Regions from separate parts of the Brevibacillus sp. SIMBA_040 genome, predicted to be linked through region 3. Evidence: riboswitches for the same ligand, from Rfam matches in the RefSeq annotation. Region 3 holds a riboswitch; each other region holds the start of a gene.
The links. A riboswitch is a leader RNA that binds a small molecule or an ion and turns the genes downstream of it on or off. The one in region 3 is predicted to bind cobalamin.
Positions count from the first base shown of each region.

Region 1: another riboswitch for cobalamin. It lies ahead of SB752_RS11095 (ABC transporter substrate-binding protein); the one in region 3 lies ahead of SB752_RS02600 (energy-coupling factor ABC transporter permease).
Region 2: another riboswitch for cobalamin. It lies ahead of SB752_RS10210 (ABC transporter substrate-binding protein); the one in region 3 lies ahead of SB752_RS02600 (energy-coupling factor ABC transporter permease).

Region 1 is NZ_JAWRXI010000005.1:261,430-269,534, reverse strand. Features, by position in the region: gene nikB (nickel ABC transporter permease) at 1-828, opposite strand, end outside; gene SB752_RS11095 (ABC transporter substrate-binding protein) at 830-2,458, opposite strand; cobalamin riboswitch at 2,620-2,811, opposite strand; cobalamin riboswitch at 3,192-3,387, opposite strand; gene SB752_RS11090 (methylated-DNA--[protein]-cysteine S-methyltransferase) at 3,419-3,835, opposite strand; gene SB752_RS11085 (DNA-3-methyladenine glycosylase family protein) at 3,904-4,830, opposite strand; gene SB752_RS11080 (helix-turn-helix domain-containing protein) at 5,014-5,271, opposite strand; gene SB752_RS11075 (hypothetical protein) at 5,268-5,393, opposite strand; gene SB752_RS11070 (DinB family protein) at 5,536-6,060, opposite strand; gene SB752_RS11065 (NAD-dependent epimerase/dehydratase family protein) at 6,207-7,109, shown strand; gene SB752_RS11060 (DMT family transporter) at 7,183-8,105, opposite strand, start outside.
Region 2 is NZ_JAWRXI010000005.1:86,153-94,257, forward strand. Features, by position in the region: gene SB752_RS10180 (manganese-dependent inorganic pyrophosphatase) at 1-482, shown strand, start outside; gene SB752_RS10185 (hypothetical protein) at 544-717, opposite strand; gene SB752_RS10190 (SAM-dependent methyltransferase) at 1,038-1,790, shown strand; gene SB752_RS10195 (MerR family transcriptional regulator) at 1,992-2,765, shown strand; gene SB752_RS10200 (alpha/beta fold hydrolase) at 2,908-3,795, shown strand; gene SB752_RS10205 (MBL fold metallo-hydrolase) at 4,042-4,989, shown strand; cobalamin riboswitch at 5,103-5,252, shown strand; gene SB752_RS10210 (ABC transporter substrate-binding protein) at 5,383-6,378, shown strand; gene SB752_RS10215 (FecCD family ABC transporter permease) at 6,380-7,417, shown strand; gene SB752_RS10220 (ABC transporter ATP-binding protein) at 7,421-8,105, shown strand, end outside.
Region 3 is NZ_JAWRXI010000001.1:517,715-525,819, reverse strand. Features, by position in the region: gene SB752_RS02620 (Ger(x)C family spore germination protein) at 1-1,064, opposite strand, end outside; gene SB752_RS02615 (spore germination protein) at 1,066-2,439, opposite strand; gene SB752_RS02610 (endospore germination permease) at 2,429-3,529, opposite strand; gene SB752_RS02605 (quinone-dependent dihydroorotate dehydrogenase) at 3,678-4,769, shown strand; cobalamin riboswitch at 4,902-5,099, shown strand; gene SB752_RS02600 (energy-coupling factor ABC transporter permease) at 5,252-6,016, shown strand; gene SB752_RS02595 (energy-coupling factor ABC transporter substrate-binding protein) at 6,013-6,297, shown strand; gene cbiQ (cobalt ECF transporter T component CbiQ) at 6,294-7,097, shown strand; gene SB752_RS02585 (energy-coupling factor ABC transporter ATP-binding protein) at 7,094-7,942, shown strand.

The DNA of each region.
Region 1 (8,105 bases), on a different contig from region 3:
GACAGGGTAATCTCTGCGGAAGATGCCATCCATGGCAAACATGCCGATACCCGGCAATGCAAAAATCACTTCCACAATAACCGAGCCTCCTAATATCGAACCAAAATAGGTCCCAATAACGGTGATGAGAGGGATCAGTGAGTTGCGCAAGGCGTGAAATGAGAGGATGCTTGGCTCCCGTAATCCTTTTGCCCGTGCAGTCAAAATGTAGTTCTGATTCAGTGCCTCCATCAGCGCCGCTCGTGTCAAACGCATCAAAATGGCGCATGTGCCGCAAGCTAGGACCAGGGCAGGCATGACGAGATGCTGCCAAGTCCCGTACCCGCTTGTTGGAAGCCACCCCAGTTGTTCTGAAAACACGGTAATGAGTGAGATCGCCAGCCAAAAACCAGGGATCGAAACGAGTAAAAGTGAAAGGAACCGCCCTGCTTGATCCAGCCACGAGTTTTTTTTCAGTGCCATGAGCATCCCAAGCGGAACTCCCAAGCCTACAGCAAACAGAACCGCCAAAAGGGAGATCCAGAGCGTGACAGGCAAGCGACGCATGATCTCACCGCTCACCGACTCCTTTGTCATATAGGACACGCCCAAGTCGCCTTGAACGGCTTTAACGAGCCACGTCCCATATTGAACAGGAAGCGATTCATTCAATCCCAACTCTTCACGCTTTTTCTCGATTTCTTGCTCAGTCGGTTCGCTGATTCCACTCATGCTAAGTGCTTCCACTGCAGGATCTCCCGGCGAAATGACGCTAAGAAGAAAGGCAAGCAAGGATATCCCGATCAAGATAGGAATAGTCGCAGCCAATCGGCGAACCACATACAGCATATTACTTCGCCCACTCTAGCTGCGGGAGTGTCGTTCCGTAGATGGTCGCTTGATAGCCTTTAATTTTTTTGTTGTAGGCGATCAGACTCGCATCGTTAAACAGTGGAATCGTAGGCAGCTCTTCAACGGAAATCGCTTGAAGCTCATCATAAAGCTTTCTTCGCTCATCCATCGCAAGCGTGTTCTTTGCTTGTCCCAAGAGAGCATCTACCCGCTCACTTTTGTAGCCGAGACTGTAGCTCTTGTTGCTCGAACCATCGCTGGCGATATAGTTGGTAAAGATCGTATACGGATCGGCGTTTGGCAAGCCTTGGGTAGCCAGTGCAAGGTGGTACTCACCCTTTGCCTGTGCGTCTTTGAATGCCGCCCCATCCAAAATTCGAATTTCCACTTCGAGATTCAGCTCGGACAGGACCGCCTGGAGCCATTCTGCCTGTGCTTTGTATGGGTAGCGATTCAGCCCGTAGGTTGGCACAATCAAATCAATTTTCTCGCGCTTGCCGCCGAGTGCTTCTGCTGCCAGCTTTTTGGCTTCATCTACGTTATGCGCGATCGGAAAATCCTTGTAAAACGGCGAGGTCGCATTGAGAAGGTTTGCTGTAGCAGTCGGGTAGCCCAAATACAGCTCCTGTACCAATTGCTCTCGGTCGATCAGCATACTGACTGCTTTTCGCATGGCAGGATTGTTGAGTGGAGCTTTTTTGCCGTTCGGATGCAAGTAATGCGAGATTGTCGATTTGGCAGTAGAAATCTCGAAGCGATCATCCTTTAGCAGTTCCTTTGCGAGAGACGGCGGGATTGCTCCCAAATCCATCACACCCATGACCTCACCAGATTTCAATGCCGAAAGTCTTGTATCTGGATCAGGAATGACGCGCACGCGAATCTTTTTGCTCTTCGCTTTTTCGCCGTAATACCCATCGAATGCCTCTAGCAGCGCATACTGATCCTTTTCATGGGCAACCAGCTTGAAGGGGCCAGTGCCTTGAGGCAGACCGTTAAAATCCCCTTTTTCATCAAAATTTTTCGGGCTGTAGATGGGACTTGAGAAATTTACCATCGCATAGAGCAGTGTAGGCTGCGGATTTTCGAATTTGAGCGTGAACGAATGCTCGTCCACCTTGACGATTTCCTTTAAGCCCGGGTACGATTTTTTGCTATCCAGCGTGTAAAAGGGAGAGCTTTTCGGGCTGACCTGCTCATAGCGTTTAAAGTTAGCGATAACCGCATCCGCATTCAGCTTTTCTCCGTCATGAAAAAGAACGTTCTCTTGCAGGGTGAAAGTCCACTCTTTGCCGTCATCTGACATCTGCCAGCTTTTCGCAAGCTTTGGTGCCGGTTCTCCGTTCTCTCCAGCTGTCAATAGGGGTTCCCATACATATAGAATGGTGCTTGTATAGTACGCGTCCTGTGCCCCTGGAGCCAAATCGCGCGGGGCTGCAAGAACCACTTCTTCTGGATTGATTTCGATTGCATCTGATGCTGCTTCATTCGCTTTTTGTGATGCAGCTGGTTCTGACGTTGCCTGCTCAGGAGCTGCTCCGCATCCGATTAATGTGAAGACGAGGCAAAGTGATAACAGCCATAACCCAATCGTTTGTATCTTCTGTCGATTTTTTGTGTGCAGCATGCTTTTTCCTCTCTTTCCTGTTTACCATCATCAAAAACTCACGGTAGCAAATAAAAAAACATCCCTCCCTTTTTATGAATGCAAGGAAAAGATGCCCCTATGTTTTATATACAATCCAAACACGGCCGTCTTTAACACCTCCCCATTCTCCGTAGGTTAAATCAGTGTCGTCAAAACAGGCAGGTCTCCTGACTCCAGAATCACCATCAAGTAGCACCTTCCCAACCGAAGTGATCAGTGGCTTTTTGCACTTGATTCATCTGTTACAGTGGCGGGACCGTGTCGGTTTTTCACCGAGCTTCCCTATTAAGCTCCGTCATCTGACGTAGAGCACCTGTTTCCACCTTATTCAATTCAGCTGCTTTAGCAGACAATACTAGCATAATTTTCACATATTTGAAATGATTTTCCTGTGTTTACTCCGCAAATAAACTTTCTACCTCCTCCTTGCTACAACACGAGCATTGGAGCAAACCTGGGGCACTCTCATCCGAAATGACGATTTCTTCTACATAGCCACACCATTGACAAATGAACAGCTCGTTCATGATTACCCCCCGATCTGTTTGTACTTGTCCTCTCATTATTTCCTTGCCTTATCGTTTTAGCCCAACGCAAAAAGACACTTCTCACGATCGAATCGAACGTTAGAAATGCCAGAGAAAAGCAGAAAAGAAAACATCTGCTACTATGCAAGCCGGTTTCTAACACCTCCCTATCTACCGTAGGTCGATCAGTGTTGTCGAAACAGGCAGGTCTCCTGACTTAGGGATCATCATCAGTCGCTACCTTCCCAATCCATATCGGATCAGTGGCATTTGTGACTGACTCCCCTCTTACAGTGGCGGGACCGTGTCGGATTTTCACCGAGCTTCCCTATTATCCTTGGTTTTTATACCTCCCAAGGAACCTGTTCCCAGTTATGTAGTTTTCAACCTTGTCCAGTAGATTCATTTTATCTTACTTTCGGTGGTTTTGGGGAGCGGCATATGTTTTTTCGTGCTGCAAAAGCCATTCCTTTCTCCACAATCCACTCGCATAGCCAGTTAGGCTGCCATTTGCCCCGATGATCCGATGACAAGGAATGACGATGCTCAAGCGATTTTTTCCATTCGCATTGCCTACTGCTCGCACAGCTTTTTCATTGCCGACGGTGTGGGCAATCGCTGAATACGAGGTTGTCACTCCATACGGTATCGTCTCTAAAATATTCCAAATGCTTTTTTGAAAGCTTGTCCCAGTCATGTAGATCGGAAATGAAAATGCGCTTCGTGTCCCCTTGAAATATTCATCAAGTTGCTGGTAGCAGTCCCATAATACTTGCGGTAGCTCCTCCTTGTGCTCTGCAGGTAGGGGCTCTTCTCTTTCTGCAAACATGATCGAGCGAATGGCCTCTTTTGTCCCGATGATCTTCCAGCACCCCGATTGGCGATGGGTAGTCCAGCTTATAAAATGTCGTCATACAGTGACCTCCATAAATAAAACGTAGCGTATGCTTCCCAGCCCTTCCATTTCAGGGCCATCTGCCTGATTTGTGCCAGCGACGGTTTTTCCTGCCAGCCAAGCTGGATTTTCAGCGCGTTATGCAAGCCTACATCGGCAATTGGAAAAGCAGACGCTTGCTGCAAGCATTTCATCATGACGTAGTCGGCTGTCCACGCCCCCACACCTCGAATTGAAGTGAGGGCTGCATGCATCTGCCCTGGCTCTTGCATGGTAAGCAGCTTTTCTTTTCTCAGTTCGGCTGACGCCATTTTTTGAGCGACTCCAATCACGTACTCCGCTTTTCTAGTGGTAAATTGAAGTGCTCGCAAGTCATCTACTTGCAGGGAAGCTACAGTTTGAAACGTTGGGTAGAGCCAACTCGCTTCTCCTGCGTACATCACCTTCTCGCCAAACTGCTCGACGAAGCGTTTTTTCATCGTATAGGCAAAACTGAGCGTAATTTGCTGACCAATGATCGCCCACGTCAGTGCTTCGAACAAATCCGGGATGCCAACAATCCGCAAGCCGTAGTATCGTTCTACAAGCGGCCGCATAATCTCATCCTGCTTTACCTGTTCATAAAAAGGCGTCAAATCACGCTTCCAATCAAATAATAGATCCAGGTAGATCATCACTTCGCTGCGTATCTCATCGGAAGGTGTCCCAACGAGAAATTCAATTCGCAGCATCTGGATCGTTCGGGGACTTTTGGGCGTAGCTGCGCTTATCTTGAGCAACATAGCTTCCCCCTGCACCATCAATGCTTTATACAAGCAGCCATTCTCAATACGATGCAATACTTCCAGGTCGGATCTACCCAAAAAGCTCAAGCATTCAAAGAATGAAAAACAATCGGGTACTGCTATTTCCATCGTTGACACAGGCATCAGCTTGCCTCCTTCCTACTTTGCCTTTTTGCGATATTCTCCCAGGGAGCACCGCTTTCCTTTGCGAAATGCCTGATAAGAAAACCCCTATCGAGGCTTCCTCAATGAGGAGCGACCGCGTTTAGCGGAAAGTTTTCATGCGCTCCGGAATTCATAAGCGTCACGCTTATAAATTTCTATACGTTAAAAGTGAGATGGACTCTGAAATCCTACCTCATAGCCTATTTCCAAATTCGATAAGCGGGTTGTATGAATCAGATGAGCCGCTTTATCTACTCGAATTTTTTCTAGATACGAGCGAGGCGTTACTGATGTATGCTGCTTAAACAATCGATCCAGGTAAAAGGCGCTCATGCCCACATGCTTAGCAATGTCATCAAGAACAACTTTTTGCTTGTAGGAGTCAATCAAAAATGTCTTCACGCTTTGGACTACACTCATCTGCGGAGTCTGATTCGAATCAGGCTGATATCTACCGCCGTGAGGAATACGTCATCGTATGCACGGTCACATGCAAGAATGATCTTCCATTTTTCATCAAAGGTCAGCTGGATCTGCTCCATTCTCTTTCCCTCCCGTCCTGTTTTGTCTCCCACTTTACCAAGGATCGGGCACAGATTCATCTTCATTCTTGCTATTATAGTCTACCAATCTGAAAAAACCACCTTGTAACAAGGCGGCTTGCGAGTATTTTCGTTTTTTCGTTTATGTCTGTGCAGACAAATATCTCTCTTTCAGCACTTGGACATGATGCTTTTCGTGACCTGTGAGGACGTAGGCCAAGGCTCTGGCAGACAGCACGCCGTTATTGACATTTCCAGTTCGCGTCCATGCCTCCTCTGGCACACCGCGTAGCAAGGTAAGCGTGGCTTGGCGCACGGATGTGAACTCTTCCAGCAAATCAGTCATGCCGCGCGCATGAAAACAACCTTTTTGTACGAAGGCTTCTTCGTCAAAACCAGCCAAAGGCGTTTGGTCACCTCGAGCGACACGCAGTAAGCGATAGCACATGATCCGCTCCGTTTCACTGATATGCCCCAAAACTTCTTTAACTGACCATTTGCCTGGGGAATAGCGATAATCCACCTGCGCATCGACAAGGGAGGATAACAGGGCGACAGTATCTTTCATTTGCTCTATTAGGATCGAAAACAAATCGCCCTCTGGTACTTTGTCAATATAAAGCGAATAATAGCTTCCGTGTTCATCGGCAGTAGGTCTACTGAGCATGTTGTCATCCTCCTTGGTTTTGTACTACAAGATTATACCATTTCAGGCGAAAGAATCATCTATATAGGTTGAAAAGTCTAAATAATTTAATTATGATAAAGGGAGTCTTTTAATAAAAATATTTTGATCGGAAAGGTGCGCTCGTCATGAAGAAAGCACTGGTGCTTGGCGGTACACAATTTTTCGGAAAACGACTGGTACAAAATTTACTGGATACGGATTATGAAGTGACGATTGCGACGCGTGGAAAAACGCCCGACTCCTTTGGTGAGCAGGTTCATCGACTTCAGCTTGACCGCGAAGACAAACGAACTTTGCAAGCTGCCTTTGCTTCAACTGATACAGTCTGGGACTTCGTTTTTGACCAGACGTGCTATTCTCCAATTGAGGTTGCGGATGTAATCGAGGTGCTCAGTGGCAGAGTCGGGCACTATGTTTTCACTTCTACGATGGCGGTATACGACTACGGGGTAAATAAGCTGGAAACGGATTATGATCCATATACTTATCCAATCCTGCTGCGCTCACGCAAAGATTACACAGGTATGTCAGGATATCGCGAAGCAAAACGCCAGGCAGAGGCTGTTCTGTTCCAAGCAGCACCGTTTTCCGCTACAGCTGTCCGCTTTCCCCTCGTTATCGGGCCAGATGACTATACAGGCCGCTTTCAGTTCCATGTACGCCGGGTCATGAACGGAGAACCAATCGGACACTCCAATCCCGAGGATCGCCTCAGCTTCATTACTTCTGAGGATGCTGGCCGTTTCTTGCATTTTGCTGCAAAAGAAAAGCTGGTTGGACCGTACAATGCGGGATCATCAGGTGATTTGTCCGGACAGGAGCTGCTCGATCGCATGGGTGAGGCTGCACATGCCAGCAAAAGCACTACCATCGTAGAGCCGAACGATCCCCAATCTCGCTCTCCCTATGATGTTGGCGGTTCTCTCTCCATGCTGATGACAAAAGCAATTGCCGCCGGCTTCTCCTTTAAGGACATGAACACAGCGCTTGATGAATGCATTGATTATTATTTAGATCAAACCCAGTAAGAACGAGGTCACCCCGTCTCTCTTTTTATGAGGCGGGGTTTCCCTTTCCTTCATAGACTTCCCTCTTCCTTTTTCACCGGTGATGGCTTGCTTTCCCCAACATACTTGGCCTTTTTTCCAGCAACTGCTTCAAGCTATTTATGTTGATCAAAATAATTCCGCCTATAATAGTGATTCCGCCTGCTAATGACAGTATTGATAATGGCTCATGATACAAAATGACTCCCAGGGTAAGAGCAATTAATGGAGAGATGTAGAGCCACGTTGCAGGGAAAACAGGATTCGTTTTCGCTACGAGCCAGTAGAAGATCGTATGTCCCATCATCGAGCCAACGATGATTAAATAAAACAGGGAGACGATTGCAGCTGGCGTAACCATCGACTGGACGCCCACATTCTCTGTAAACAGTGACAAAATAAGCAGCAGCGTTCCACCGTACATCATCTGGGCTGCGTTCAAAGCAATGGGCGAACTATCTTGAAATCGCTGAATTACACGACGTGAATATACAGTACCAGCGGAATAAAAAACTTGGCCAAAAAGCACAACGACACATCCAAGCAGCCAGACTGTACTGAATGTGACGGTAAGCCCAGGCAACAGCATCAAAAGCACACCCGCAAACCCTACCAAGCAGCCGATCCAGGCTACAGCGGGAAGACTTTGCCTAGTAATCGTGGTTTGAAGCAGCAATATCATGAGTGGTGCTGTTGCTGATAACACCGCGGCGATACCTGAGCTCAAATACTGTTCTGCCCAATACAAAGTCGCAAAAACCCCGAACGTCAAAGCAAAGCCAGTTAGAAACATCTCCTTTTTAAATAGCAGCGATATGCTAGCTTTTCTTTTCCACACCATGATGGAAAAAAGAATCACACCTGCAAGGAAAAAACGAATGCCCGCTGAGAAAAAAGGCGGTGCCCCTGCATCAATCCCTACCTTGATTGCCAAAAAAGTGGTCCCGAAGATTACACACATCACGATGTAATTGAACA
Region 2 (8,105 bases), on a different contig from region 3:
TGCTGTTGAAATCGCCAACCTGCACAGAGCAAGACGTAGCTGCAGCTCATGAGCTGGCACAGATTGCTGGAGTGAACCTCGAAGCGTACGGCTTGGAAATGCTCAAGGCTGGTGCAGATCTGAGCGATAAAACGATTGCAGACCTGCTTTCCCTGGATGCAAAAGAATTCCAAATGGGTAGTGCAAAAGTAGAAATCGCTCAAGTAAATGCAGTAGACGTAAATGATGTACTGGCTCGCCAAGCTGAATTGGAAGCAGCGATGAATAGCATCATCAGTGAAAAAGGACTCGATCTGTTCGTATTTGTCGTTACGGATATTTTGAACAACGATTCCGTAGCAATTGCTTTGGGTAGTGCAACAAGGGCAGTAGAAAAAGCATACAACGTTACACTTGTGGACAACAAAGCCGTTCTCAAAGGCGTGGTATCCCGCAAAAAACAAATCGTACCGGTATTGACCGATACATTTCAAGCACTGTAATGAATTGTCGATACATGAAGAAAAGGCTGTCCTGGAGGGCAGCCTTTTTTGCTTGCAAATATTAAAACGGACCATGGTTCTGGTGATGATAATTATGCTGAATGTATTGCTGCGCGTAAGCATCGTCTGAGTAATTTTTAATCGCATGCTTGTCTCTGGCACGCTGACTGAGCATGCCGCTAAAGAAATAGCCGGCAGCAACTACCGCTACGACAAAACCGATAATATAAAGCATCGGATCTCCTCCTTTTCCTTTCAGCGAAAGGCTAGGTTATGAAGTAAGCGCACGGTATCGCATCCTACGCTCACCTGCAGTCCATGTTGTTATCATTTGAGGTTAACATAATTGTATCATAAAAAAGGGAAAGATTGTTAATTATTGTTCCGTAAAAATGATGACTAGCTTTTCGGCTACAGGCTGGGACGTTCTATTTTATGTTACCGTAATCGTAGAACCAATAACTGTTAGATAAGTATTGCTTGAATAGTGAAAATGTTTTATAACGTTATTAAAAAGGGACTGGTTAAAACTCGATTCAAGCAAAGGAGAAAACAATGGACAGAAACAAATTCTCGGCGATAGCCCACAGGGACCATGCATTTTGCAATCCAATCAGTGAAAGCAAGATCAACACGATTATTAATCTAACAAAGATGACCCCCGATGATAAAGCGATTGACATTGGAGCTGGAACAAGTGAATTGCTCATTCGTTACATTGAGAAATATAACATTTTAGCCACTGCTATAGAGCTATATGATGGTTCGATCGAAACGGCTCGTAATCGTGCAAACGGGAGAATTTCGTTAGACCGCATCCAATTTGTCAATGAAGATGCAAAACAAGTGATGGACAATTATTCCACTCCAGAGTTTCGATTGGGTATATGCGTTGGGTCTACACATGCAGTTGGTGATTTAGCAGCTACGTTGCAAGCATTAAGAAAATGCGTTCATCCCGGTGGATATATTCTCGTTGGTGAAGGGTATTGGAAGAAAACTCCTCCCGTTGAGTATTTACAGGCGCTCGGGGCACAACTTGAAGATTTGAAGACACATCATGGAAATGTAAAGCTGGGTGAACAGTTGGGACTGACACCTCTTTACTCCGTTGTAGCAAGTGAAGATGATTGGGATGCATACGAGGGTCTTTATGCGAGCTCAATTGAAAATTACTGCTATGAAAACCCTAATGATCCCGACGTGGAAGCTATGCTAACAAGAATTAGGAGTTGGAGAAATACTTATCTAGAATGGGGTAGGGATACATTAGGTTTCGGTTTATATCTTTTTAGGAATGGATACTAAACCTTACCAATAGGGAATCGAAAGTAGAATATTTGATCAAACGGAGGCTACCTGTGGACGACGAGGTAGCCTCTTCTCAACTAATGGAGAACGATAGTTCAATGAGGAAGTCTTTAACGTTTGGGTCCTTTTTTTCATCAGATTGTGTTTGACATTGACGGTACGTAAATGTGTACGATGAATTTGTCAGGAGGGATCAAAGTGGAATATACCGTACAAAAGCTAGGGCTCCTGGCGGGTGTCAGCACCCGGACACTCCGATATTACGATGAAATTGACATTCTCAAGCCGGCGAGAATCAATTCATCCGGATATCGCATCTACGGACAGCAAGAGGTGGACCGCCTGCAGCAAATCCTTTTTTACCGAGAGCTAGGTGTGAGCTTGGAGGAAATCAAGGAAATCATCACCTCACCGAATTATGACGCTGGCCACGCACTGCGGGAGCATCGCGCGAAACTCCTGGAAAAACGTGCTCAGTTAGATGCACTTATTGCCAATGTCGAAATGACTTTAGCTGAAAGAGAGGGAAAAAGTAAAATGAGTGACAAGCAAAAATTTGAAGGCTTCAAGCAAACGCTTATAGACAACAATGAAGAAAAGTACGGCGAAGAAATTCGGGCCAAATATGGAAGCGATCAAATTGACAAAGCTAACGCGAAAATAAAAGGGATGACCGAAGAGCAATATGCTGAAGTAGAGCAGCTTGGTGATGATCTGCTTAAAACACTCGCCCAAGCATTCACCACAGGAGATCCTGGCAGTGAGCTCGCGCAGAAGGCAGCAGATATGCACCGAAAATGGCTGAGCTTTTATTGGGATCACTACAGCAGCGAAGCGCATGCTGGGATTGCGCAGATGTACGTTGACGATCCGAGATTCACAGCGTACTATGACAAAGAACAGCCTGGTCTTGCAGAGTTTCTAAGAGATGCAGTTGTGATTTATACAGGCAATCAATCGTCTCATCAATAATAGCTAATCGCGAAAGCTGCCTTCACATGGGCAGCTTTTTTCCATGCAAAATGATATTCATTCAAAATAATCAGTAAATAAAATGTTAAAATGAAGGGAGGGGAAGTATACTCGAAATAACAATATGATGGGGGCTTTTCCTATGAATCGGAAAATTGTAATGAGTAAAGGGAGAAAAGTAGAGTGCTTTATAGGGGGATCGGGGATACCCAAGGTGGTGATTCTTCCAGGTATGTCGTCATCGGCACACGAATGGGAATTAGTTGTAAATGAATGGAAGGAAGCTGCAGGATTTGTCATCGTTCATAGATCTGGATGTGGACAAAGTGAAATTGGCGAAGAAAAGAGAACAACTGCCCAATTTATCGATGAATTAGATGAGCTTTTGCAAAATATCGGAATGGTGGAGCCTTTTGTTTTAGTCGGTCACTCCTATGGAGGTTTGTGCGCTCAGCATTATGCAAAAGCATACCCGGAAAAAACAGAGGCAGTTATTCTTGTAGATTCCACATCAGATTCTTTGGAAAGGCTAAACCAAATTCCAGTTTCATCTATAGAAGACACTGATGAGTATTGGATTCGTAAATGTAGACAATTTGCCACGATGAATGCCAAGCAACTGGGTGCAATATTAGATCCTATTTTGAGTTCGGCTCACAAAAGGCTATCCGATTGGGCACAAAGTGAAATCAAGACATTTTTGTGCAGTCCATTTTTGTACAAAGCAATGGCTTCGGAAATCGAACATTGGGAGGGCTGTGCTCGACGAATTAAGGCAATGGATAGTTTTCCTCAAGTGCCGCTTACCGTTATTGGTCGCGATCCTATTCAGTCAGTACTATCATCCATTCAAGACGGTGTTCCCGCAGAAGAAGCAAACATGATCGAAACCATTTGGCAGGAATTGATTCAAGAACAGGTGGCATTGTCCAATCTAGGTACCTTCATTTTAGCGAGGCATGCTACACATTCTATTCACTTAGATCGTCCAGACGTCATTGTAGAGGCGTTAATGCCATTCCTGTCATAAGAAGGAGTTGACGAGCGTTGGAACCGCTAAAAGAAAGCGTCCAAAGGTACAGTTAACACTGACAAAGCTGGGATACCGAAATCAGGCCGTGGAGCTGCCGGAAAGCACGTGAACAGCTCAATCAGGCAGCAGAAGCAATCGGAACTGGCACAAATGACGAGAGGTAAAATGATACAGTAAAGTAAAGAAAAGGCAGGCAGTGTTCAAAAACGATAACGAACAAAACAAGAGAAGGAGAACGATTGTATGCAGACAACAGAACCACTTCATCTGGGGCAGCGAATTCACCTGATTGACGGCTTTGATTTGGGCTTGCCTGGGCGGACAGGCACTTATGTGATTGCAGAAGAGGAGCTCACTTTGATCGAAACCGGTCCAAGTCCATCTGTCCCGTATATTCGTGAAGGTCTGGCCAAGCTGGGATATTCTCTGGACCAGGTAAAATACATAATCGTCACACATATCCACTTGGATCATGCAGGTGGTGCGGGCTTGTTTTTGCAAGAGTGCCCAAATGCCAAAATCGTCGTCCATCCAAAAGGCGCGCGACATTTGGTTGATCCTAGTAGACTTATGGAGGGTGCCCGAGTGGTATACCGTGAGCAGTTCGAGTCCTTATTCGATCCGATCGTCCCTGTTCCAGAGAATCGCTTAATCGTAAAGGCAGATGGAGAGACGCTGTCGATTGGACCTGGATGTACACTGGAATTTTTGGACTCACCTGGTCACGCCAACCATCATTTCAGCATCTACGACCCAGTGAGTAACGGGATGTTTACAGGAGATACGGCAGGAGTACATTACCCGCAGCTCAAAGAAAATGGTCTGCATCTCGTTCTGCCTTCGACTTCTCCCAACCAGTTTGACCCTGACAAGATGCTACACTCAATTGCACGTTATCGCGAGCGTGGCTTGGATCGGATTTACTTTGGTCATTTTGGTATGACTGACCAGGTAGAGGATGTGTACCAGCAAGTAACAAAATGGCTACCTGTGTTTGTCGCGGAAGGGGAGGCCGTCTTGGCGGCAGGACTTGGCTACGAAGAGCTCGCTTCAAGACTTTTGAATCGGGTAGCGGATGATTTGCAAACTGCTGGTATTTCTGCCCACCACGAAGTCTTTGGCATTTTAAAGCTGGATTTGGAAGTTTGCTCGATGGGGATTATCGACTATTTACAAAAAAGACAAAAATAGTGAAACAAATGGAAAAACCAAGGACCTGTCAGGGCTTTGGTTTTCTTTTTCATTCTTTTTTTTCTGGATGAGTGCTATCATGGTGGGTGAGTCATAACCTTATTTACAATAAAATAGTCCTCATGCAAACAGGTGCCTTGTTTCTTCGTAAAAGAAACGGGGTGAAAAGGGAAGTCGGTGAAAATCCGGCGCGGTCCCGCCACTGTGAAGCGGCATTCATATGTGCCGTAAGCCAGGAGACCTGCCTGTTTGTTTATTGCGCCAGTACCTTCGCGGAAAGGGTCGGCTAGCTCAGGTGGTACCTATGACGTAGTTCATCCTGAATGCCAGCCCCTTGCTCCGTAGAGGACGCAAAGGGGCTTTTTAAGTTAGGGAAGAAAGGAAGAGTTTACAATGAAACGATCGCTGCCATTATTCATCCCTGTTTTGATAGCTTTGAGCTTGGTTGGGTGCTCGGGAGCGGGCAACAGCCAGCCAGCACCAAATGCCCAGACTCCAGCGAAGAAGGAAGCATCTCAAACGAATCCTGCCACTAGCCCTGTGAAGGAGACAACATACCCGCTAACGTTGAAAGATGCGACAGGTAAAGAAGTAACATTCCAAAAGGCTCCTGAACGAATTGTTTCTACTTCTCCGGCTGAAACCGAGATTTTATTCGCGTTGGGCTTAGATGATCGGATTGTCGGAGTCTCTGAATATGATGATTATCCAGAAGCAGCTCTTGCAAAACCAAAGGTAGGTGGGGTCGTAACGCCAAATGAGGAAGCCATCCTGTCACATAACCCGGATCTCGTTATCGGCGGCATATCGATGGAAAAGGCTGTTGCTGACAAGCTGAAATCATTGGGCATGCCTGTCTACGTAACGCACCCGAAAAAGCTGGATGATATCATGAACAATATTATTGCCATGGGTGTTATCACGAACCGGCAGGAGCAGGCAGAAAAACTGGTTGCACAAATGAAGCAGGATATTGCGGAAGTGACAGATGCCGTAAAGAACGTAAAACCGGAAGAAAAGAAAAAAGTTTACCTGGAGTTCTCCCCTGGCTGGACCGTGGGAAAGGGAGAGTTCATGGATGAGCTGATTACCCTGTCTGGAGCGATCAATGTCGCATCGGATACAGAGGGCTGGAATGCCATTAGCGAGGAAAAGATTTTGAAGGATGACCCAGATGTGATCTTGTATGCAAACGGAATCGTTGATACGGCGACGTCCAAAAAGCTAGAGGACATCATCCTTTCGCGCAAAGGCTGGGAAAAAATGAAAGCCATTCGCGATAAGCAAGTGCTTGGCATGGATCAAAATATGCTCTCTCGTCCTGGCCCACGTATTACACAGGGCTTGAAGGAAGTAGCAAAGGCGATCTATCCTGACCTGGTGAAATAAAATGAAAAGGCGTCTATTGTTATGGGGAGGAGTGGCTTGCCTCACTTTGCTGGCATCTATGGTGGTCAGCATTTCGCTCGGCTCAGCCCAGCTTCCCCTTTCAGAGGTATGGTTGATTTTGATGCATCAGCTTCCCGGGCTGGGTGACCTGATACCGGTCAGTTGGCAAGAATCCTCGGAGCAAATTGTGATGAAGATTAGGTTTCCACGTGTCATATTGGCTGTCTTGGTAGGGGCGTGTCTGTCTCTTGCGGGAGCTGGCTTTCAAGGGGTGCTGCGCAATCCGCTCGCTGATCCGTATACGATGGGCGTTGCTTCAGGATCAGCAGTCGGTGCAGCCTTTCTCATCCTTTTTGGTCTGCACATCTCCTTTTTGGGGCAGTGGAGTATTCCGGTTGTGGCCTTTCTGACGGGATTTGTCAGCTTGTGGATTGTACTTCGACTGGCGAATACACAAGGAAAGCTCCAAACAGAGACATTGCTGCTCTCTGGAGTGGTCGTACAGGCATTCCTTGGCTCGCTTGTGTCGTTTATGGTGTCTCTATCGGATAAAGCTGTAAACGAGATCGTCTTTTGGCTCATGGGAAGCTTGTCATTTCGGGGTTGGGACTTTACATATGTGTTAATGCCTTATTTGATTGTCGGCCTGATGGTTCTCGTTTCTTACGCACGCGCACTGAATTTGTTTTCTCTAGGAGAGCGGCAAGCAGCTCACTTGGGCGTCAGTGTGGAACGAACGAAGCTGGTTGTCCTGATCGTCTCTACGCTTTTGACGGCAGGTGCTGTTTCTATTGCGGGAATTGTTGGCTTTGTCGGTCTAGTCGTGCCACATCTCGTTCGGCTGATGGTAGGTCCGGATTATCGACTGCTGTTACCGATGGCGACGATTTGCGGTGGGATCTATGTCCTCTGGGCAGATACAGTGGCGAGAATGCTACTGAGTCCAACAGAAATTCCATTGGGGGTCGTTACTGCTTTTCTGGGGGCACCATTTTTCGCCTATTTGTTAAAGCAGAACAAACGGCTGGGCAGGAGGTAGGCAATGATTCAAGTCACTGGCTTAGAAAAGTCATATCATCAGACGGCGGTTCTGGCGGACATCCACTTTTCCGTCAATAAGGGAGAATTTTTCGGGATCATCGGTCCAAATGGAAGCGGCAAATCAACCCTATTAAAAATGATTTCCGGCGTAATCTCCTGCGATGCTGGCGAAATTATCATTAACGAAAAGCCGCTTCGCAAGTACACTCGCAAGGAGCTTGCCCGGATTTTGGCGGTGCTGGAGCAAGAAGGACTTCCACCAGTAGGCTTTCGTGTCCGGGAGGTGCTGGAGATGGGACGCTTCCCTTTCCAGAACTGGCTTGGCGAAGAGGCGGAGGATGCGTCTTCTCTCATTGATGACATTATCGAGATGCTTGGCTTGCAGCAGTTGGAGGACCGAGGGCTGGATGAACTGAGCGGTGGGGAAAAACAGCGAGTCGCGCTTGGAAAAGCCCTGGTTCAAAAGCCAAAGCTGCTGCTGCTTGATGAACCGACTACTTACTTGGATATCGGCTATCAAATTCAGTTGATGGATATCGTGAAAAGCTGGCAAAAGACAACCGGGCTTACGGTGGTCGCCGTCCTTCATGATTTGAATCTAGCATCGCTGTACTGTGATCGTATCTTGATGCTTCACAAAGGAAAACAGGTACAGGTTGGCGGGCCAAGAGAAATCATGCAAAGCA
Region 3 (8,105 bases):
TTATTGTTGTGGTTTTTGGCAAACTGTTTCCACGCGTTAAGATCTAGCTTGTACAGGGCTTCTTCAAATCCGTAAAGATCGGTCCCGGCAGCAATCCCCTTCAGAAAAGTTCCTCTGATTTGCTTTTCGATCTGTTCTTCCGCATCCTTTTTCATGAAATCAGCCGATACCCTCCCCATCATTTCTCGAATAAAGCCGTTCATATGAATATCGACACGAAATCGGGGGTCTTCTCCTGTCTTGATGGGCGTTACATGCACATCGACGTTCTGGATGCGCAACGTAGCTTTTGGTTTATTGTTTTCTTTTACGATTAATCCTGCAAATTCCGTATGGGGATTCATCCACCTAAGACCCAGCAGGTCATTATTGGGGAAAAATCCGTTCCATTTGCCCCTGTAAACGGTATGAATACCATCGATGGTGAGGCGAGAAATATACTTGTTATTTTCCTTCCAGGCGTGCTTGTATACGGAGATGTTCGGAATGATAACCGTATTGCTTGGTTCCCAAAAGCGGGAAATAAAGGTGTAATACCGGATCGGTTCAATAAAAGAACGCTGCTTATACACTTCCTGCGGCTGATGCAAAAGAGAGTTCAGTGGAGAAAAGCCGGTGACAGAGTGATTGCTAAGGACTTCTGCTATCGGCTCTCTTGTCCCGAACACCCACTTGGTATAGCGAAGCAGTCCATACCGATTCAAGATGTCAAAGGTTACGATTACATCCTTTTGGAGCATGCGCTCGTGATAAATAAGCGTGGATACAAAGCCGTAGAACAGAGGAATTTGCGCATTCTTTTGCATATTATCCATAGCGCTTTGCAATGTTTCTCCTCTACCGATCGAGATGATTACAGGGGGTTCTGTAGTGCCCGGCGTTTCTTGTTTTGCCACACTGGACAGGTCCGTTGACTGGGCGTACAGGACGTATTGGTTGTTCTCGTAGTCAATTCCAATTGCAGAGAGGTAGTTTAGATCCTGAATCGATTTTTGATCCCAGCATCCACTTGTGAAGCCCACAGACAACAGCAGTACCAAGCATGCCATCAGTTGTCGCTTCATTTCATGCCCCTTTCTTATCTCCCTGTTTAAAAATTCCAATCAGAGGGCGGAATAAAACTTTGACAAGCGTATTCAAAAAGTTGGAAGAATGATTCAAGACGTAAGGTCTCCCAAACGAAGTAAGAGTAGACAAGTAATAAACCATGATCAAAAGACTGAGTACAAACCCGTAAATACCAAGTATCGAAGAAAGGAGAAAAACAGCAAACCGGGCTACCGTGACGGCTCCACTCAAAGACTGATTGATCAGAGTAAATGAAGCAACGACGGTGAGCGAGCCAATAAACAACATGGAGGGAGAGGTAAGTCCTGCACGAATGGACGCATCTCCAATAATAAGCGCTCCTACCAGAGCGAGTGTTTGCCCGACTGTTTTGGGCAGACGAGCGCCTGCTTCGCGTAGAAATTCAAAAATAAAGAGAATCCCGAATAACTCCATCGGAGCAGAGAATGGCAGCCCTTTTCTCCCTTGGGTAATAGTAGCCAGCAATTGAAAAGGAAATTCCTCCACATTGTAAGCAGATAAGGCGATCCAAAACCCTGGGAGAAAGACGCCGATAAAGATTCCTCCCAAACGTAAAATGCGCTCCAGCCACACATAGGCAATCGGATATTGATCATCCTCGGGAGATTTAATGAGCTCCAAAAGAGTTACGGGTGCAATCAAGGCGAGAGGAGAGCCATCCACCATCACGATTACTTTTCCTTGAAATAGCATGTAAATAGCATAATCAGGACGTCCTGTGTAATCTAAAAGTGGAAAGAGAGAGTAGGTATGGTCGCTCAATCTTTGCTCGAGAATCGCGCTATTAATGTTTTTTTTACTATCGCATTCAGCTAGCCGATCTCGCATCGTTATCACGAGGTCAGCAGGAGCTGCATCGCGCATGTATAGCATCGATACTCTGGTTCTGGAGCGTGTTCCGAGTGTATACGACTCACAAGCTAGTGCGAGTGTTCTCATCCGCTTGCGCACGAGTGCGACATTGGCGCTCAGATCCTCGACGAATCCGTCACGGGGCCCTTTGATGGACACTTCCGTATTTGCTTCTTCCGTGGTACGCTGCGGCCTGTTGGAAATATCCCACGTAAAAGGCGGTAAATCTCGCAGAAATAACAACAATTCACCTGCAAATAAACGTTCCACCCAATACTCTTGTTCATCCAGAAGAGGAATGAGCGGAAGGGAGCGGAGATCGCCTTTTGCCAAAAATTGATCGAGCTGTGGCAGTACAACCTCCTGCATATGCCTAACATCAGTCAGTCCCTCACAATACATGAGCAGACTCTGCTGGTCTTCACTCGAAACCAATCGCAAGAGAACGACATCTGAGCAATGGGCAAATAGTTCGCGTAGCTCGGCTTCACGACTCATGACCAGTATCCTCCTGTCTGATTGATTGCCGCAGGGCTACTCCACCTAGAATGAGTGAGATGGCTAAAATGACAGCTAAATATAGCGGATAATAGACCATTGATAGGAAAGAAACAAATTGCATATCACTGAAAGGCAAGCTGGTGATCGTAATCATGCTGCCGCCGAGAAAGAGTAGCAGTGGCCATTTTTTTGCATAGGAATGCACTTGCAAGAGCTCACAAATTAAAATAAAGCAGAGCGAGATGCGCACAAAGGATCCAGAGAGCCATTGATAGATGGCAAAGAACTCCACGTTTTCAATATCCTTACCGATTGTAAGCAAACGCCACTGCTCAAATGCAGGAAATCGCTGGCGAGTGGACTCGATGGCGCCAAACTCTGCGATTGCACCAGTCAACGGACTGAGCGTGAGAATGACGATGATAAATACAAGCACCATGTAGTGAACCAGTCGCAGCGGAGCACGAACATGATGCTGGAGCAGAAGCAGGACAAACAATTCTACAAAGCCTCCACCTACATAAAGCATCCCGTGCAGCATCGGGGCATATCCATGTTGAAACAGCGGCAGAAGCAAACTGTAGTCTTTTTTAGGAACATTGCCAAAAGCGACAAAAAAACCAAGGATGGATACAGCAGGGAGCAACATGCCAGCCGTGATGCCAAGTGGGGCAATACCTCGATGAGCCGCAATCACACAAAAAGCGATCAGAGCTAGGGCAGTCACCCATTCTGGCGTTCGCGGCAAATAATTTACAGTAGTCCATGTTTGTGTATCAAGCAGGCTGACTAATGCCATCAAGTATAAGGCGAGAATAATCGGAGTCAGGATCAGGTAGCTGACGAATTTGCCGGAGCTACGAGTAAGCCATGTGGACAATGGCTGCTGCTTGAGTCGGCGATTAATAAAAGCGAGAATGATGCCCCAAAAAATATAAGGAATGGCAGTGAGCAGAACGCTTACCCACGAGTCGCGACCCGCCTTGCTGAGTAATAGAGGGATGACGGTTACATGATTGGTGATGCCTACTGTCAGCATGATCATCATGATTGCTTGGCCAATCCCGATTTTTCCGTCCACTTTCATAGCGGTTCCTCGTCATCTCTAATAATGGTGGTGCTGTTATGATTTACCTGCCTGCTTGGAAATATGTATCACTATATAGAGGTTACCTAGCGTAAGCAAAGTATGGTATTCTACTATGAGGTAAAAATGGAGCGAGGAGTGCAACCAGATGTATCAGCTTATACGAAAGTATCTGTTTCAGCAGGACGCGGAAGAAATTCATGAGAAGACGATTCATGCCCTGAAGCTGGTGGAGGATTCGGCTCCAGGAAAAAACTTGTTAAAAATGGTTTTCCAGATGCGAGATGAGCGTTTAGAGACAAAGCTATGGGGACTAACCTTTCCCAACCCGGTAGGTCTGGCAGCTGGATTTGATAAAAATGCGGAGGTTTATCATGCACTGGGTGCCCTCGGGTTTGGTTTTGTCGAGGTAGGTACACTTACCCCACAGGGACAGCCAGGCAACCCGAAACCGCGTGTGTTCCGACTTCCTGAGCATCAAGCGGTTATCAACCGGATGGGTTTTAACAATCAGGGTGCCTATCTGGCGTCACAGCGCTTGATAGACTATGCCTATTCCGATATTCCGATTGGGATCAACATCGGGAAAAACAAAGTGACACCAAACGAAGAGGCTGCCACCGACTACAGTAAATGTATGGACATGCTGTACTCATACGGCCATTATTTCGTAATTAATATCAGTTCACCGAATACGCCAAATCTTCGAGATTTGCAGGAGACAGAGAGCATGCGCTTGCTTGTTCGTGCTGTACGTGAAAAAGCAGCAGAGATGGAAGTGCGCGGGGTAAAGAAAAAGCCGATCTTGTTAAAGGTTGCTCCTGACATGACTGACGAACAAATGCGTGATGTCGTACACGCTGCCGTAGAGGAAGGGATCTCCGGAATTATTGCTACCAATACGACTCTTTCTCGGGAAGCCGTGAAAAATCATCGTCATGCAGACGAAGCGGGCGGATTGAGTGGAAGACCACTAACTGAACGTTCTACCGCTTGGGTAAAAGAAATCTATCAAGAAATTGGCGACAAGGTTCCTGTCATTGGTGTAGGCGGTATTTATACCGGTGAAGACGCGTATGAAAAAATTCGCGCAGGGGCCAGCCTGGTTCAGGTTTACACGGGGATGATTTATCAAGGCCCTGGTATCCCAAAGCAAATTAATAAAAAGCTGCTGCAGCTGATGAAGCGCGATGGTTTTACCCATATCAGTGAAGCGGTTGGAGTCGACGCAAAAGCATAAATATTTCACATAACTGCGAGCAGAACCTGTCCCTTCGGTTGACATTCTGCTCGCATCCTTTATTTTGTGCTCTTTTTCTTTACTTCTCTTTTCGTTATAATAAGAGAGGACAATTCATCATTGTCCGAAAATTTCATATTGTTGGCATTAGGTGCCTTTATGGGCGTTGAACCATAGAGGGTAACAGGGAATCGGGTGAAAGTCCCGAGCGGTCCCGCCACTGTAACCAGGGAGTTCTCTTTGACAGAAATCCACTCATATCTATATGGGGAAGGACAAAGAGCGCATCGATCTGGAAGCCAGGAGACCTACCTAGCAGCCACACCCGGATACCTTCGCGGAAAGGAGCGGTGAATACGAGGCAATATGGCTGAATGGTCGGTCTATTGTTTTGTGCGCGCAAATCTCGTCTTCGTGTAGATGGGATTTTTTTGTTTGGTAGAAGTAAGAAAGGAAAGAAAAGGGGAAAAGGAGGAAGTCGAATGAATCGGTCGCGGATTGTATCAACATGCTTATTAATTGCCGGATTTGTTTTCTATTTTCTAGTGAATGAACCTCAGACAGGACATGCGATGCACATCATGGAAGGATATTTGCCAATCTCCTGGGCACTGTTCTGGTGGGTAGTCTTCTTGCCATTCTTTATTCTTGGATTGCGCTCGATCAACAGGATCGTCAAAGAACATCCTGAAATGAAATTGCTTCTGGGGGTATCGGGCGCCTTTGCTTTTGTTCTATCTGCTCTCAAAATTCCATCGGTGACAGGTAGCAGCTCGCATCCTACAGGTACCGGACTTGGGGCAATTATGTTTGGTCCTCTGGCAATGTCTGTTTTGGGAAGCTTGGTTCTGTTGTTTCAAGCGCTTTTATTGGCACACGGAGGTTTGACGACCCTGGGAGCCAACGCCGTATCAATGGCAGTTGTGGGCCCGATGGTAGCGTACGGTATTTATCGTTTGATCATGCGTGCAAATGGTAGTCAACGTCTCGCTGTATTCTCGGCAGCTGCCTTAGCTGATTTGGCTACATATGTCGTCACTTCGATCCAATTGGCATTGGCGTTTCCAGCTGAAACAGGTGGAGTGCTGGCTTCCTTCGCAAAATTTGCGAGCATTTTTGCCTTTACCCAAATTCCTTTGGCGATTAGTGAGGGCTTGCTGACCGTTCTTGTCTGGAACTGGCTGCAATCTTATAACGCAAAAGAATTGTCCCAATTACGCTTGCTGAAACGGGAGGAAACGCTGTGAAAAAGGGATTAAACTGGCTGTTACTCTTAGGAGTAGTCGTACTGGCTGTCCTGCCGCTGGTATTGGTTCAGGATTCGGAATTCGGTGGAGCCGACGGAGCAGCAGAAGAAGCAATCAAGGAAATTTCGCCTTCATATGAGCCATGGTTCCAGCCTCTTCTGGAGCCGCCAGGAGGAGAAACGGAAAGTCTGTTGTTTGCTGTTCAGGCAGCTCTAGGTGCAGGCGTCGTCGGCTATGCGATGGGATTGTATAAGGGACGGCTGGATAAGTCGAAAAAATGAATTGGCAGCAGCTTGATTCCCTTTCCTATCAAAATCGACTGAGGCAGCTTCCGCCGGAGCACAAGCTCTTGTTTGGTTGCGCGCTGCTGCTTCTCGTTCTCTTAGGGCATGCGCTGGTGCAAATGCTTGTATTTGTGTGGGTAGGGGTGTGGGTGATCGGTTACGCCCGCATCCCTGTGCGTTCTTATTTGCTCTTTTTACTCTTGTCCACCTCCTTTTTTGTTGCGGGACTCCCTGCTCTGCTCATTGATTGGGTAAAAGCAGGAGCCGATCTGCAAAAAATAGAGCTGCTGACAGCGTGGAAGGTCGGTTCGTATGTGGTTTATATTTCGTCTGCAGCGCTTGGCAAGGTCTATGTTTTATTTTGGCGCACCATGGCGAGCTTGAGCTGTTTTGCATTCATCCTGTTTACTGTGCCCTTTGCAGAAATATTGCAGGTGCTGCGCAGGATCGGGGTACCGTCGATTTTGACTGATCTCTTAATGATCATGTACCGATTTATTTTTGTTCTGCTGCAAACGTCGTATCAGCTCTGGATTGCACAGCGTTCCCGTGGTGGTCATCAAGGCTTCAAAGCGATGCTGCGAGACGCAGGGATGCTGGCAGCGCAGCTGTTTATTCGCGCCATGCGTAAATACGAGGCACTTTACAAGGGGATGTCAGCCAGAGGATTTGCGGACAGCTTTGATGTACTCAGCTTGCACTCGCATGTCCGGTCGCCTCGCTATGAAAGGGAGTCCATAGCAGGCTGTATCATGCTGATTCTGCTCGAGGGCTGGACAGGGGGTTGGTGGTTTTGACACTATTGGAATTTCATGACCTGCACTACTCGTATCCGGGGGGCAGAGGACCTGTCCTGCAGGGTGTATCGTTTGGAATACCCGAGGGGAAAAAATGCGTTCTCTTAGGTCGCAATGGCTGTGGCAAGTCCACCTTGTTTCTCCACGGAAACGGCATTATTCAGCCACAAAAAGGGCAGGTCTCATGGAGAGGGACACCGTTTGTCTACAAGCGTTCTGCTCTGCAGGAAATGACGCAAAGAGTGGGGCTGGTTTTCCAGGACCCGGAGCACCAGCTGATCGCGAGTACGGTGTCGGAGGATATTTCGTACGGCTTGTGTAATCGCAAGCTGCCTCCTGAAGTCATTCGGGCAAAAATAGAGAGCATTTTAGACGTATTCGGATTGCGAGAGCTGGCTGACGCGCCGATTCATCATCTGAGCCTCGGACAAAAGCGACGTCTTGCTTTGGCAGGAGTCATGGTGCTGGAGCCTGAGCTGCTTCTCCTGGATGAACCAACAGCGTATCTTGACCGCTACCAGACGAAAAATTTGCTCCGCGAACTTGATCATATCCATCAGAGCGGGACGACTGTACTGATGGCGACTCACGATATGGATATCGCTTTCGAATGGGCGGAATGGATTTGCGTGATGGACGAGGGGCAGCTGGTATTCGCAGGTGAGCCACAGGAGGCTTTGGTCGAACGGGAAATGCTGGAGAGCCTGCATTTGGGGATGCCGCTAATTGCAGCTGTATGGGAGACTTTGCCGGATTCCGTCAAGCAAGACATAGGTGGAAGTATTCCACGGTCAGTAGATGAACTGAAGCAGAGACTGAACGGACAGCTGGTTAGTAGTTGCTGAGTGCGAAAAAAGCGAAATGGGGCGCCTGAAGACTGCAACCTGTTTTTATTTATGGCGAGTTATGGTAATATGGGAGACAAATATGTAAATAATGTTTTACAAAAAGCAGAATACATGGTAGCAGCGATAACGTAAACTAAAAAGGACCGCAGGTGTTGGCGCA